3 regions of the Streptomyces sp. NPDC093018 genome follow, and region 1 is predicted to be linked to each of the others. Evidence: riboswitches for the same ligand, from Rfam matches in the RefSeq annotation. Region 1 holds a riboswitch; each other region holds the start of a gene.

Region 1 (4,100 bases):
GCTCGCGGTGGTCGCGGGCCTGGAGGGCCGGGCCCCGGTGCCGGTGCTCGGGTCCTGGCTGGAGCTGCGGGTGCAGCGCAATCCCGGCGCGGCCTTCGGCATGGGCAGCGCCACGACCATCGTGTTCACCCTGATCGCGCTCGCCGTGGCCGCCGTCATCGTGCGGGTGTCGCGCCGGCTGACCAGCACCCCCTGGGCGATCGCCCTCGGCCTGCTGCTGGGCGGCGCGGTCGGCAATCTGACCGACCGGCTCTTCCGCTCACCGGGCGGTATGCGCGGCGCGGTGGTCGACTTCGTCTCGGTGCGCGACTTCAGCGTCATGAACCTCGCCGACTGGGCGATCACCTGCGGCGGCGTCCTGATCGTCGCCCTGTCCTGCACCGGGCACGAACCGGGCGACGCGCGCCTTGCCCGGGAGCAGACCGGCTGACCCGGGGCCGCACACTGGAGCCGATGAGCACCGAGCGAGCCCACCCCGAGTCCGCGCCGTACCCGTACGTGCTGCTGTCCGCAGCCGTCTCCCTCGACGGCTGCCTGGACGACACCGGCCCGGAGCGGCTGCTGCTGTCCGGACCGGCCGACTTCGACCGGGTCGACGCGGTACGGGCCTCGGCCGACGCCCTCCTGGTCGGCGCCGGCACCCTGCGGGCCGACAACCCACGGCTGCTGGTCAACTCCGCCGAGCGGCGCGCGGTGCGGCTCGCGCGGGGCCTGCCGGAGTACCCGCTGAAGGTCACCGTCACGGGCAACGGCGACCTCGATGCCGGGGCCCGCTTCTGGCACACCGGCGGCGACAAGCTCGTCTACACCACCGACCGGGGCGCGGCGAAGGCCGCCCGGCTGCTCGGCGGCGCCGCCGAGGTCGTCGCGCTCGGCCCGGAGCTGGACTGGCGGGCGCTGCTCGGCCATCTGCGCACCGAGCGCGGGGTCGGCCGGCTGATGGTGGAGGGCGGCGCGGCCGTGCACACCCAGCTCCTCCAGCAGGGCCTCGCCGACGAGCTCCAGCTGGCCCTCGCCCCGCTGATCGTGGGCGATCCGGCCGCCCCGCGGCTGTTCGGGCCCGGCCGCTACCAGGAGGGCCGGCTGCGGCTCGTCGAGTCCCGCCGGATCGAGGACGTCGTGCTGCTGCGCTACGAGCCCACCGCGCCCGGCACCGGCCCGCTGCCCACCGCGGCCGACCGGCACTGGCTGCGCACCGCCTGCGAGCTGGCCGCGCTGTGCCCGCCCTCGGAGACGGCCTTCAGCGTCGGCGCGGTCGTGGTCGCCGCCGACGGCACCGAGCTGGCCCGCGGCCATTCCCGGGAGGGCACGGACCCGGTGGTGCACGCGGAGGAGGCGGCGCTCGCCAGGACCGACCCCGCCGACCCCCGGCTGCCCGGCGCCACCGTCTACAGCAGCCTGGAGCCCTGCGCCCGCCGCGCCTCCCGTCCCGCGCCCTGCGCCGAGCTGATCCTGCGGGCGGGGGTGCGCCGGGTGGTGACCGCCTGGCGCGAGCCGGACACGTTCGTGGTGGCGGCCGACGGCACGGGGGTGCTGACCGGCGCGGGCGCCGAGGTCCTCGTACTGCCCGAGTACGAGGACCTGGCCAAGGCCCCGAACCGGCATCTGCCGGGCCGGTCCGGGGGCCCGTCGTAACCGATGTGCTTTCCACCCCGGTGATGGCGTACAGTAGAGACATCGCCGCGGGGTGGAGCAGCTCGGTAGCTCGCTGGGCTCATAACCCAGAGGTCGCAGGTTCAAATCCTGTCCCCGCTACTGATATCTCAGGGCCGGAATCCAGTTGATGGATTCCGGCCCTGAGTGTTTTCCGGACCCCGGATACGGGGGTTACCCGTAGTGACCGTGCGACCGCCCTGCGCATAACGTCTGAGTCACCGTCAAAAACTCGATGACTCCTGAACCCCGGTCAACTCGCCCGGTTTGGCGGCCCGCTGGGCGGTAAGTCCACGGGTCGAAGCGTTAATGATCAAGCCGAACGGCTTGGAAAGTTCCCCCCGGGTCTATTAACGTTCGATAACGCAGCGCGGTCGTCCCAGCCGTCACCCGAGGCGGCTCCGTGCGCACGCGCCGAATCCCGTAAGGGAACCGGGGAACCACCACCTTGGGGTGAATCACGCGGACACCGTCGCGGACTCGAACCGGTCCACGAGCGGTATACGCGCGTAGGAGACCTTCCTGCTCCGAACCCGTCAGCTAACCCGGTAGGCGGAGGAAGGAAAGGAGCACGCCCCCGTGGCGTCCAACCGCCCTGCCCCAGAAGCCCCGTTCGTGCCCGCCCAGCGTGAACCCGAGTCGTTCGGCCCCGGCCCCGCCTTCGACGACGACGGACCCTGGGAGGAGTGGAACCCCACCGAGGAGACCGTCACCCCGGTCCGCGGCCGGCACCGCGTCGCCAAGCAGCGCGGCGGCTTCGCCCGCAGCTCCACCGTTCTCGGCGTCGGTGTGATCGCCGCCGTCGGCGCGGGCGGCATCGCCAGCGCCAACACCGGCAAGCCGCCGGTCTCCATCTCGATGCCGGACATGCCGAACGTCTCGGTGCCGCACCTGTCCACCGTCGAGCACTTCTTCGGCGACGACTCCGCCGACGCGTCCAAGGCCGAGCCCGCCACCGCGCTCACCGACCTCGGGCAGACCACCGAGGGCGCCAAGGACAGCGGCGCCGGCGAGGCCCTGCGCAACCGGATCATGGCCCAGGCCGAGCAGCAGCAGGGCCAGGCCGACAGCAAGGCCACCGCCGCGATGGTCGCTGCCGCCCAGCAGCAGAGCGACGCCGCGGCCGCCAAGGCGGAGAAGGAGGCCGCCGACAAGGCCGCCGCCGCCAAGGAGAAGGCGGAGGCCGACGCCAAGAAGGCGGCCGAGGCCAAGCGGCTGGCCGAGCTGGCCAAGCAGTACACGCTGCCCGTCGTCTCGTACACGATCACCGGCACCTTCGGGCAGCCCGGCGCCATGTGGTCCTCCGGCTATCACACCGGCCTCGACTTCGCCGCCCCCACCGGCACCCTGATCAAGGCCGTGCACGGCGGCACCGTCACCCAGGCGGGCTGGGCCGGTGCCTACGGCTACCGCACCGTCCTCACCCTGGACGACGGCACCGAGCTGTGGTTCTGCCACCAGTCCTCGATCAATGTCTCGGTCGGCCAGAAGGTCAGCACCGGCGAGGTCATCGGCCGCGTCGGCGCCACCGGCAATGTCACCGGGCCGCATCTGCACCTGGAGGTCCACCCGAACGGGCAGGCCACCGCCGTCGACCCCGCGCCCTGGCTGCGCGACAAGGGCCTCAACCCCTGACGAGATCCGCGCGGAATCCGCGCGGATCTCCGCACCGGCGGCGGAATGCGATCATTCGCCGCCGGTGTTGATGTGAAGCATGACTTCTCTGCGCACACTGGGCTCTTCCGACCTTGAGGTCTTCCCGCTCTGCCTGGGCGGCAATGTCTTCGGCTGGACCGCCGACGAGCAGACCTCCTTCGCCGTCCTGGACGCGTACGCGGCCGCGGGCGGCAACTTCATCGACACCGCCGACTCCTACAGCGCCTGGGTCGAGGGCCACCAGGGCGGCGAGTCCGAGACCGTCATCGGCAAGTGGCTCAAGGCCCGCGGCAACCGCTCCGACGTCGTCATCGCCACCAAGGTCAGCCAGCACCCGCAGTACAAGGGCCTGTCCGCGGCCAACATCAGGGCCGCCGCCGACGCCTCCCTGGCCCGGCTGGGCACCGACCACATCGACCTCTACTACACCCACTTCGACCAGCCCGAGGTGCCGGTCGAGGAGATCATCGGCGCGCTGGACGAGCTGGTGAAGGCCGGCAAGGTCCGGCAGATCGCCGCGTCCAACATCAGCGCCGAGCGGCTCAAGGAGTCCCTGGACTTCTCCACCCGCGAGAACCTGGCCCGCTATGTGGCGCTCCAGCCGCACTACAACCTGGTCTCCCGGGACACCTACGAGGGCCCGCTCCAGGACCTCGTCGCCCGCGAGGGCCTGTCCACGGTGCCGTACTTCGCGCTCGCCTCGGGCTTCCTGACCGGCAAGTACCGGCCCGGCGCGACGGTGGACAGCGCCCGTGCCGGCGGGGCCGCGAAGTACGCGGAGACCGAGCGCG
Region 2 (4,100 bases), on a different contig from region 1:
GCCACCTGGTGGACGCCGAACGGGTGGTTGTCCGGGGCACGGACACGGGCGGTCACCCGGCCCGGTGCACCACCGCGTCGCACAGCTCCGTCAGCGCCACCTTGGCATCGCACTCCCGCAGCGGGGCGAGCGCGGCGCGCGCCTCCTCCGCGTACCGCACGGTGTCCCGGCGGGCCTGCTCCAGGGCCGGGTGGGCGCGCAGCGCGGCCAGCGCCTCGGCGTGCCGGGCGTCGTCGGCGAGGTCGGAGTCCAGCAGCTCGCACAGGGCGAGGTCCTCGGGCAGGCCGAGCCGGGCGGCCCGCTCGCGCAGCCGCAGCACGGGCAGGGTCGGGATGCCCTCGCGCAGATCGGTGCCGGGGGTCTTGCCTGACTCATGGGAGTCGGAGGCGATGTCCAGGTAGTCGTCGGCGAGCTGGAAGGCCACGCCGAGCCGCTCGCCGTACTGGGTGAGCACGTCCACGACCGTCTCGTCGGCGCCGGACATCATCGCGCCGAACCGGCAGGACACCGCGACCAGCGAGCCGGTCTTGCCGCCGAGGACGTCGAGGTAGTGCTCGACCGGGTCGCGGCCGTCGGTGGGTCCCGCGGTCTCCAGGATCTGGCCGGTGACCAGGCGTTCGAACGCGAGGGCCTGGACCCGGACCGCCTCGGGGCCGAGGTCGGCGAGGATCTGGGAGGCACGGGCGAAGAGGAAGTCGCCGGTGAGGACCGCGACGGAGTTGCCCCAGCGGGTGTTGGCGCTGTCCACGCCCCGGCGTACGGCGGCCTCGTCCATGACGTCGTCGTGGTAGAGCGTGGCCAGATGGGTCAGTTCCACGACCACGGCCGACGGCACCACTCCGGGCGCGTAGGGGTCGCCGAACTGCGCCGCGAGCATCACGAGCAGCGGCCTGAAGCGCTTGCCGCCGGCCCGTACGAGGTGCTGCGCGGCCCCCGTGATGAACGGGACCTCGCTCTTCGTGGCCTCTAGCAGGCCTTCCTCGACAGCCGCCAATCCGGCCTGGACATCGGCTTCGAGAGCCTGGTCCCGCACGCTCAGCCCGAACGGCCCGACGACGGTCACGAGGGGTCTCCTGTCTGCTGGTGTCTGCTGCCGATTACGCGGTTTGTCGATAGGTCGCTGCCATCACTCAAGTCAGCGTATCCGGTCCGGTTTCGATCACCGATAGCGCCCACCCCGCACCCACCCGTCCAGCCCGGGCGGTAACGGATCATGACCGGCATACCCCCGCTCGGATGATGACAACGGACATTTATCCACTTAACAGGTAATCGGGAACTTCATCGTGACCTCGGAGATGAGCGGAGTATCGACTCCGCCCCACCGAGGGACGAATCCCCCATGCCCGATTTTCCACAGTTTGCCATTTCGTGAATTGGGTCACCTGGCCGACTTCCCGCCGGTAACCCGCCGACACCCCCTCTCGCCGCGTGTCGTAAGCGAGTTGAGCGTTGGCATTCGCAAAGGATCAAGTACCCCATAGGCTGATGATCAAGGCCAAATGCCTCGATATAACAATTCAGCGCTTGTTCCCGGCATGTGCTCTCGCATACGTTCCCGAGCCATCGGGCGGACGCCTAATCCTGCCGCCGCCCGTACACCCATCGACGAACTCATTCGTACGGCAGGAGCGGGGGACCCAGGTAAGTCGCCGAACCGGACGACTCACATGGCGCAGCGCGTGACACAGCGCGCCGCACCGCGTGTTCGCACCGGACGGCTTGGGGTAAAGCCACGCCTCTCACGGGGCGCGACCGGGCACCTCCCCGCCCGAACCCGACAGCTCACCTCGCAGGCGTAGGAGAGGAAAGCCCCCATGTCTGCTGCCGCTCAGCCGCGTCGTACCCGCGCCAACCGTCTCGTCCGTCTGATCGCCGTCGCCGGCACCGGCGCGGCCGTGCTCGCCATGCCCCTCGTGGGCGCGGCGACCGCGTCCGCCACCACCGGTACGACCTCGGCCGCCACCACGCCCGCCGGGTACCCGAACAACCTCGACGGCTGGATCCGCGAGTCCCTCGCGATCATGGCCGAGAAGCACATCCCGGGCTCCTACAACGGCATCCACCGCAACATCATCCGCGAGTCCTCGGGCAACCCGAACGCCATCAACCTGTGGGACTCCAACGCGGCCAAGGGCATACCGTCCAAGGGTCTGCTCCAGGTGATCGACCCGACCTTCAACGCGTACCACGTGGCCGGAACGTCGTTCAACATCTACGACCCGGTCGCGAACATCACCGCCGCCTGCAACTACGCGGCGGCGCGGTACGGCTCGATCGACAACGTCAACGGCGCCTACTGACCGACGCCGGGCCCCAGGGCCTTCGGCACCCCCGCTGTTCCCGGCCGTCCGGCCGGGAACAGCCTTTCGAGGACGACGGCGATGCCGTCGTCCTCGTTCGACGTCGTGACCTCGTCGGCGACCGCCTTCAGCTCGGGGTGGGCGTTCGCCATCGCGACGCCGTGCGCCGCCCAGCGGAACATCGGGATGTCGTTGGGCATGTCACCGAAGGCGAGGGCGTCCGCCGCGGGGATCCCGAGCCGCTCGGCGGCCCGCGCGAGGCCGGTCGCCTTGGTCACCCCGCACGGCTGGAGCTCCACGGTCCCGGGTCCCGACATCGTGACCGTGGCCAGCGAGCCCACCACCGAGCGGGCCGCCGCCGCCAACTCGTCGTCGGACAGGGTGGCGTGGCGCAGCAGCACCTTGCTGATCGGCGCGCCCCACAGATCGTCGCGCCGGGCCACCCCGACCGCGGGCAGGGTCGGATGCGGCATCCGGTATCCGGGTTCGATCAGGGTGAGCCCGTCCGTGCCGTCCTGGTCGACGGCCGCGAACACCGGGCCCACCTCCGCCTCGATCTTGCCGAGCGCGGTCTCGGCCAGCTCCCGGTCCAGCCGGACCGACCACAGCATGCGGCCGGACCCGGCGTCGTACACCTGCGCCCCCTGCCCGCACACCGCGAGCCCCGTACTGCCGAGGGCGGTCAGCAGCGGGCGGACTCTGGGGGCCGGGCGGCCGGTGACCACCAGATGCCGGGCCCCGGCCCGCTCCGCCCGCGCGAGCGCGGCCAGCGAACGCTCGGAGACGGTGTCGTCGCCGCGCAGCAGCGTCCCGTCCAGGTCGGTGGCGATCAGTGCGTACGCGGGGGAGGAAACCATGATCCGAGAATACGGACCCACCCCCTCCACCGGCCTGTGCGTCCCACCCCGACTCCCGTGTCATTACCCGGACTTGTGTGGGAGGTGACTTCAAGTGGGCTTGGGGGACGTGGTGATGGGGGCGGGGACGGGGGCGGGGGCGGCTGTCCGGCCCCGCCCCGGTGCTCACCCGTGCGCCCCCGCTCCCCGCCACCGGTGCTCACCCGTGCGCCCCCGCCAGATGTCCCGCCAGCCTCGGTGAGGCGAATTCCGTGCCGCACACGAAGCGCATCACCGGGCCGTAGGAGGAGGCGGCCGGCAGGCCGGTGAAGTAGAGGCCGGGGACCGAGGAGACGTAGCCGGCGCCCAGGCGCGGGGTGCCGCGGCTGGTGGCGAGGTGGGTGCGCAGGGTGGGGCCGAGGAAGTCCATCGCGGCGATGTCCACCCGGTAGCCGGTCGCGGCGACGACATGGTCGGCGGTGAGGTGCTCGACGCGGCCGCCGTGCGTGCGCACGGTCAGCACCGGGCCGCCGTCCTCCGCCGCCGCGCCCAGCACCCGCTCGACGTCCGTCACCTGGACGGCGCCCTCGAACCGCTCCCGCAGCCACCAGGCGCCGAGCGGGCCGAGCACCCGGCGCACCAGGAAGTGCCGGGTGGGCTCGGGCAGGAAGCGGTAGGGGTGCGGGCAGTAGCTGAACGCCCACAGCGACCAGGCCCGCCCGAACGGCGACTCGGGACGCAGCCTCGGCTGCTCCCAGGGCGGCGCCCCGAACGCGACCCGGCCGCGCCCCCGCGCCACCACCCGCACCCGGGCCCCGGCCTCCGCCGCGAGCGCGGCCGTCTCCAGCGCGGACTGCCCGGCGCCGACCACGATCAGCTCCTTGCCGGCGAACCGCGTGAGGTCATGGTGCTGGGAGCTGTGCGAGACGGGGCCCCCGGGAGCGGGCTCGGCACCGGCCGC
Region 3 (4,100 bases), on a different contig from region 1:
CGAGCTGCCCGAGCCTGCGCAGGGCCAGCCGAGCGATCTGCTCATCCAGGCCGAAGAACTGGTCCGGCTGCGCACCCTGATGGAGGAGATGCTGGTCCGGCACACCGGGCGCACCGAGGAGCAGGTCCATCAGGATCTGGAGCGCGATCTGATGCTGGACGCGCCGGGCGCGCGGTCGTACGGCCTGGTGGACGGCGTGGTGCCCGGCCGCCGGGACCTCCCCGGCGAGCGGTGAACGGGCCGTGCTGCCCGAGGAGCTGCCGCCGCTGCCGGCGCTGACGCACGCGGAGGGCGAGCTGGTCGACCACTATCTGGCGGTGGTCGATCTGCTCGGCAGGATCAACCCGGCGCGCGACGGGGACACCTATCGCGGGCTGCGCGCCGCGCAGGCGCTGGTGCGCAAGGCGGAAGAGCTGCGCGCCGCGCTGGAGCTGATGCACGACCGGGGCGAGCGGGAGGTGCACGGGGGCACGTTGGCACGGGCGCTGCGGGTGCTCGACGGTGAGCGCCGGGTCGCTCGCGTCGCGCTCCCGCCGGACGCCGTGGGCTGATCCGGACGGTCGCCGGATCCGGTGGGTGCGAGGTGTCCGCGCGGCCGCCGGGTCCGGGCGCGAAACGGTCCGAACGATGTACCGCCGACCGGTGTATATCCGGATCCGTTTCCGGTTCTCCCGAGTTGCGCGCGGGCCGGGTCCGTGCTCCGCGCGCGGCCGTCTTTTCCCAGGTCCGGGGCTACGTACCGGAACTGACGGAGCATCGAACAGAGCAGCTTCCACCCGAACGGGCGAGTGGTGAGTAACGCCACAAATCCCCGATTCCGTTGGGATTTTCGGACAGCTGTGGGTGAAGATCCCTGTCTGACGACAAGCCCCCGCCACCGCGGCGGGGCGGTCCGGGCGGACGCCGAGTCCTGCCGCCGCCCGGATGACCGGTCGACAGGAGTGGATCGGCAGGAGTGGAGGACCCAGGCAGTACGGGTCCCCGGAACGGTCGGCAGTCCGTGTGAACGGACGGACGAGCGCTTCGGGTGGCCCTTGGGGTGAAGCCGTGGCAACGCGGCCGGGCTACTTCGCCAGCCCGAATCCGACAGGTCATCCTTCACAGGCGGCTGACGAAGGGTTGCGCATGACTGCGCTCAATCGTGTCCCGTCGCTGATGGCCCGTGCCGGTACGGCCTCGGCCCTCACCCTGGCCGCCGTGGGCGGCTCGATCGCGGTTCCTGGCCTCTCCACCGATGCCTCGGCCGCGACGATGGCGACGAAGGCCCTGAACATCGCGGCGTCCAAGAAGGGCGCCCCGTACCAGTGGGGGGCCATCGGGCCGCGACGGTTCGACTGCTCGGGGCTGACGCTCTATTCGTTCAAGAAGGCCGGGAAGAAGCTGCCGCGGACCGCCGCGCAGCAGTACAACAAGACGCACCACATCTCCTCCGGCAGCCGCAGAGCCGGTGACCTGGTGTTCTTCCACTACGGCTCGAACGTCTACCACGTCGGCATCTACGCCGGTCACAACAAGATCTGGCACGCGCCCAAGAGCGGTTCCGTGGTGCGGCTGGAGAAGATCTGGACCAAGAGCGTCTGGTACGGCCGGGTCAGCTGACCCGCCCGCGCACGGGGGAGCGACTCCAGCCACCGGGCCGCTCCTTGTGCCTTTTCCCCTCACTCGGCGCCGCCTTTAGCCCCCGGGCGGCCCGGGACGGGTCCCGCGCACCCGCCGGATGAACGTTTCGCGGCTTCGCGTCGGGCTCCCCCGCTACGGCTCCTGCCGGCCCGTCGTCGCCACCGGTTCGGCCGGCACGGTCCAGGGCAGTTCGATGGAGACCGTCTTGCCGCCCTCCCGGGTGGGGCGGACGCGGAGCCTGCCGCCGCACTCGGCGGTGAGCCAGCGGATGATGACCATGCCGCGGCCGTTGTCCTGCTGCACGGCCGCGGGCAGTCTCTTGGGGAAGCGCGGATGACTGTCCGTGACCCCGATGCGCAGCTGTTCGTCGCGCTCCAGCGCGATGTCGACCGTGAAGGTCGGGGACTGCCCGAAGGTGTGCTGTACGGCGTTGGTGGCCAGTTCGGAGACGATCAGCCGCACCGTGTCGGCCGCCTCGGCGTCCGCGGGCAGGCCCCACTCCGCCAGGGTGCTCACCACGTACGACCGCGCGGCGGCGACCGAGGCGGGATCGCTCGGCAGAGTGACGGATGCTTCCAGGTGGTCTGCCATGGCGACGTCGTCCCTTTCCCACGGGACCGGAGTCCTACATGGAGCGGATGGTTCGAGTACGGTCCCGGACTGGTGCTTCCTCGTCAGACTGCCACCACCGGAGCGGTCACGGGGAGCGATCCACCGAGATATGCATATATCTGTCGCTCGATGCGGTGAACTCTGCGACGGGAGACCGTATTCGGGCGGCCCGTAAGGAGTAAGGAGGAGCCCATGCAGAACGGGCCGGCAGTGCGCCGCCGCAAATTGGGTGCCGAACTGCGCACGCTGCGCACCGGTGCGGGGCTCACCAGTGGGGAGGCGGCCCGTCTGGTCGGCTGGCACCAGTCGAAGGTGAGCCGTATCGAGACGGGTGCCAGTGGTGTGAAACCGGCCGATCTTCGCTTACTTCTGGACGCCTACGCCGTGCGCGACGTCCAGCTGCGCGAGCTGCTGCTGATGCTGGCGGGCTCCGAGGACGGCGATGGCGACCGCAACCGCTGGTGGCACGCCTACCGCGGGGTGCTCCCGCCGACGTACCGGGACTTCATCAGCCTGGAGTCGCAGGCCGGCGCGATGCGCACGCTGGAGACGACCGTCGTACCCGGTCTGCTCCAGACGGCCGACTACGCCCGCGCGGTGACCCGGGCGGCCGTCAAGGACCTGGACGAGGAGCGCCTGGACGCGCTGGTGGAGGTGCGCCTGGCCCGCCAGGACGTGCTGCGCTCGAACCCGCCGCTGGAGCTGTCCGCGGTCCTGGACGAGGCGGTGCTGCGCCGCGAGGTGGGCGGTCCCAAGGTGATGGCGCACCAGCTGGAGCGGCTCATGGAGGCCGCCCGGTTGCCCCAAGTGCGGCTCCAGGTACTGCCGTTCGGGGCGGGAGCACATGTCGGCCTCACCGGGCCTTTCGTTATTTTCTCATTTCCGAGCACTTCTGATCTCGATGTGGTTGTTCTAGACCAGTTGACGAGTAGCCTCTACCTGGAGCGGAAAGAAGACCTCCGGGCGTACTCGGAGGCCTTCCAGAACCTCCAGGAGCACGCTCTTTCCCCCCACGATTCGCTGGACTACATCGCCGGGATAGGTGACGGCGCGTAAGGAGGCACCATTGTCAGCTCTGCCTCGGAACGTCCCTGCCAGTACCGACCTGTACGACGTGCGCTGGCTGCGCAGCAGCTACAGCACGGGAGCCAACAACTGCGTGGAGACGGCACGGCCACGCTCCGGACCCCGGTCCGGGCTGCTCGCCGTGCGCGACTCGAAGGATCCCACCGGACCCGCGCTGCTCTTCTCCGCGGACAGCTGGGCCGGCTTCGTGGCCGCGCTCCGCTGAAACCCCCCGGACCGGCCGAGACGCTCGCAGCACCGGTCGGCACACCCGTCGGACCCGATCAGCCGCGGAGCACGGCCGTGTCACGCCGACTCATGGCCGTGTTTCGCCGATCACCCGCACCGCGTGGGCGATCTCGGCCCCGGAGAGGTCCGCGCGGGCGGTCAGCCGCAGCCGTGAGATGCCGTCGGGCACGGAGGGAGGACGGAAACAGCCCACGGCCAGGCCCGCCGTACGGCAGTCGGCCGCCCAGCGCACCGCCTGCTCCGGGGACGGAGCCCGTACGGAGACCACCGCGGCGTCCGGACGCACCGCCTCCAGACCCGCGGCGGTCAGCCGGGCGTGCAGCTCCCCCGCCACCTCGCGGGCCCGCGCCGCCCGTTCGGGCTCCCTGCCGAGCAGCCGCAGCGCCGCGAGGGCCGCACCGGCCGCCGCCGGCGCCAGACCGGTGTCGAAGATGAACGTCCGGGCCGCGTTGACCAGATGGTCGATCACCCGCGCGGGACCCAGCACCACCCCGCCCTGGCTGCCGAGCGACTTGGACAGCGTGGCCGTGGCCACCACGTCCGGCGCGCCCGCG

Evidence for each region. Region 1 has a riboswitch for cyclic di-AMP ahead of AB0N90_RS15890 (M23 family metallopeptidase). Riboswitches for the same ligand answer to the same signal wherever they lie in the genome.
Region 2: it holds a riboswitch for cyclic di-AMP, as region 1 does, so the genes downstream of both, AB0N90_RS28875 (transglycosylase SLT domain-containing protein) here and AB0N90_RS15890 (M23 family metallopeptidase) in region 1, are expected to answer to the same signal.
Region 3: it holds a riboswitch for cyclic di-AMP, as region 1 does, so the genes downstream of both, AB0N90_RS34010 (C40 family peptidase) here and AB0N90_RS15890 (M23 family metallopeptidase) in region 1, are expected to answer to the same signal.

What each region holds. Positions count from the first base shown of each region.
Region 1 is NZ_JBFBFF010000005.1:555,020-559,119, forward strand. Features, by position in the region: gene lspA (signal peptidase II) at 1-430, shown strand, start outside; gene AB0N90_RS15880 (dihydrofolate reductase family protein) at 454-1,635, shown strand; tRNA gene AB0N90_RS15885 (tRNA-Met) at 1,682-1,755, shown strand; cyclic di-AMP (ydaO/yuaA leader) riboswitch at 2,056-2,225, shown strand; gene AB0N90_RS15890 (M23 family metallopeptidase) at 2,233-3,288, shown strand; gene AB0N90_RS15895 (aldo/keto reductase) at 3,368-4,100, shown strand, end outside.
Region 2 is NZ_JBFBFF010000016.1:11,708-15,807, forward strand. Features, by position in the region: gene AB0N90_RS28870 (polyprenyl synthetase family protein) at 53-1,063, opposite strand; cyclic di-AMP (ydaO/yuaA leader) riboswitch at 1,597-1,812, shown strand; gene AB0N90_RS28875 (transglycosylase SLT domain-containing protein) at 1,818-2,303, shown strand; gene AB0N90_RS28880 (HAD family hydrolase) at 2,297-3,160, opposite strand; gene AB0N90_RS28885 (FAD-dependent oxidoreductase) at 3,360-4,100, opposite strand, start outside.
Region 3 is NZ_JBFBFF010000022.1:121,492-125,591, reverse strand. Features, by position in the region: gene AB0N90_RS34020 (ATP-dependent Clp protease proteolytic subunit) at 1-235, shown strand, start outside; gene AB0N90_RS34015 (hypothetical protein) at 243-551, shown strand; cyclic di-AMP (ydaO/yuaA leader) riboswitch at 892-1,122, shown strand; gene AB0N90_RS34010 (C40 family peptidase) at 1,126-1,599, shown strand; gene AB0N90_RS34005 (ATP-binding protein) at 1,753-2,211, opposite strand; gene AB0N90_RS34000 (helix-turn-helix transcriptional regulator) at 2,425-3,288, shown strand; gene AB0N90_RS33995 (DUF397 domain-containing protein) at 3,299-3,523, shown strand; gene AB0N90_RS33990 (8-amino-7-oxononanoate synthase) at 3,614-4,100, opposite strand, start outside.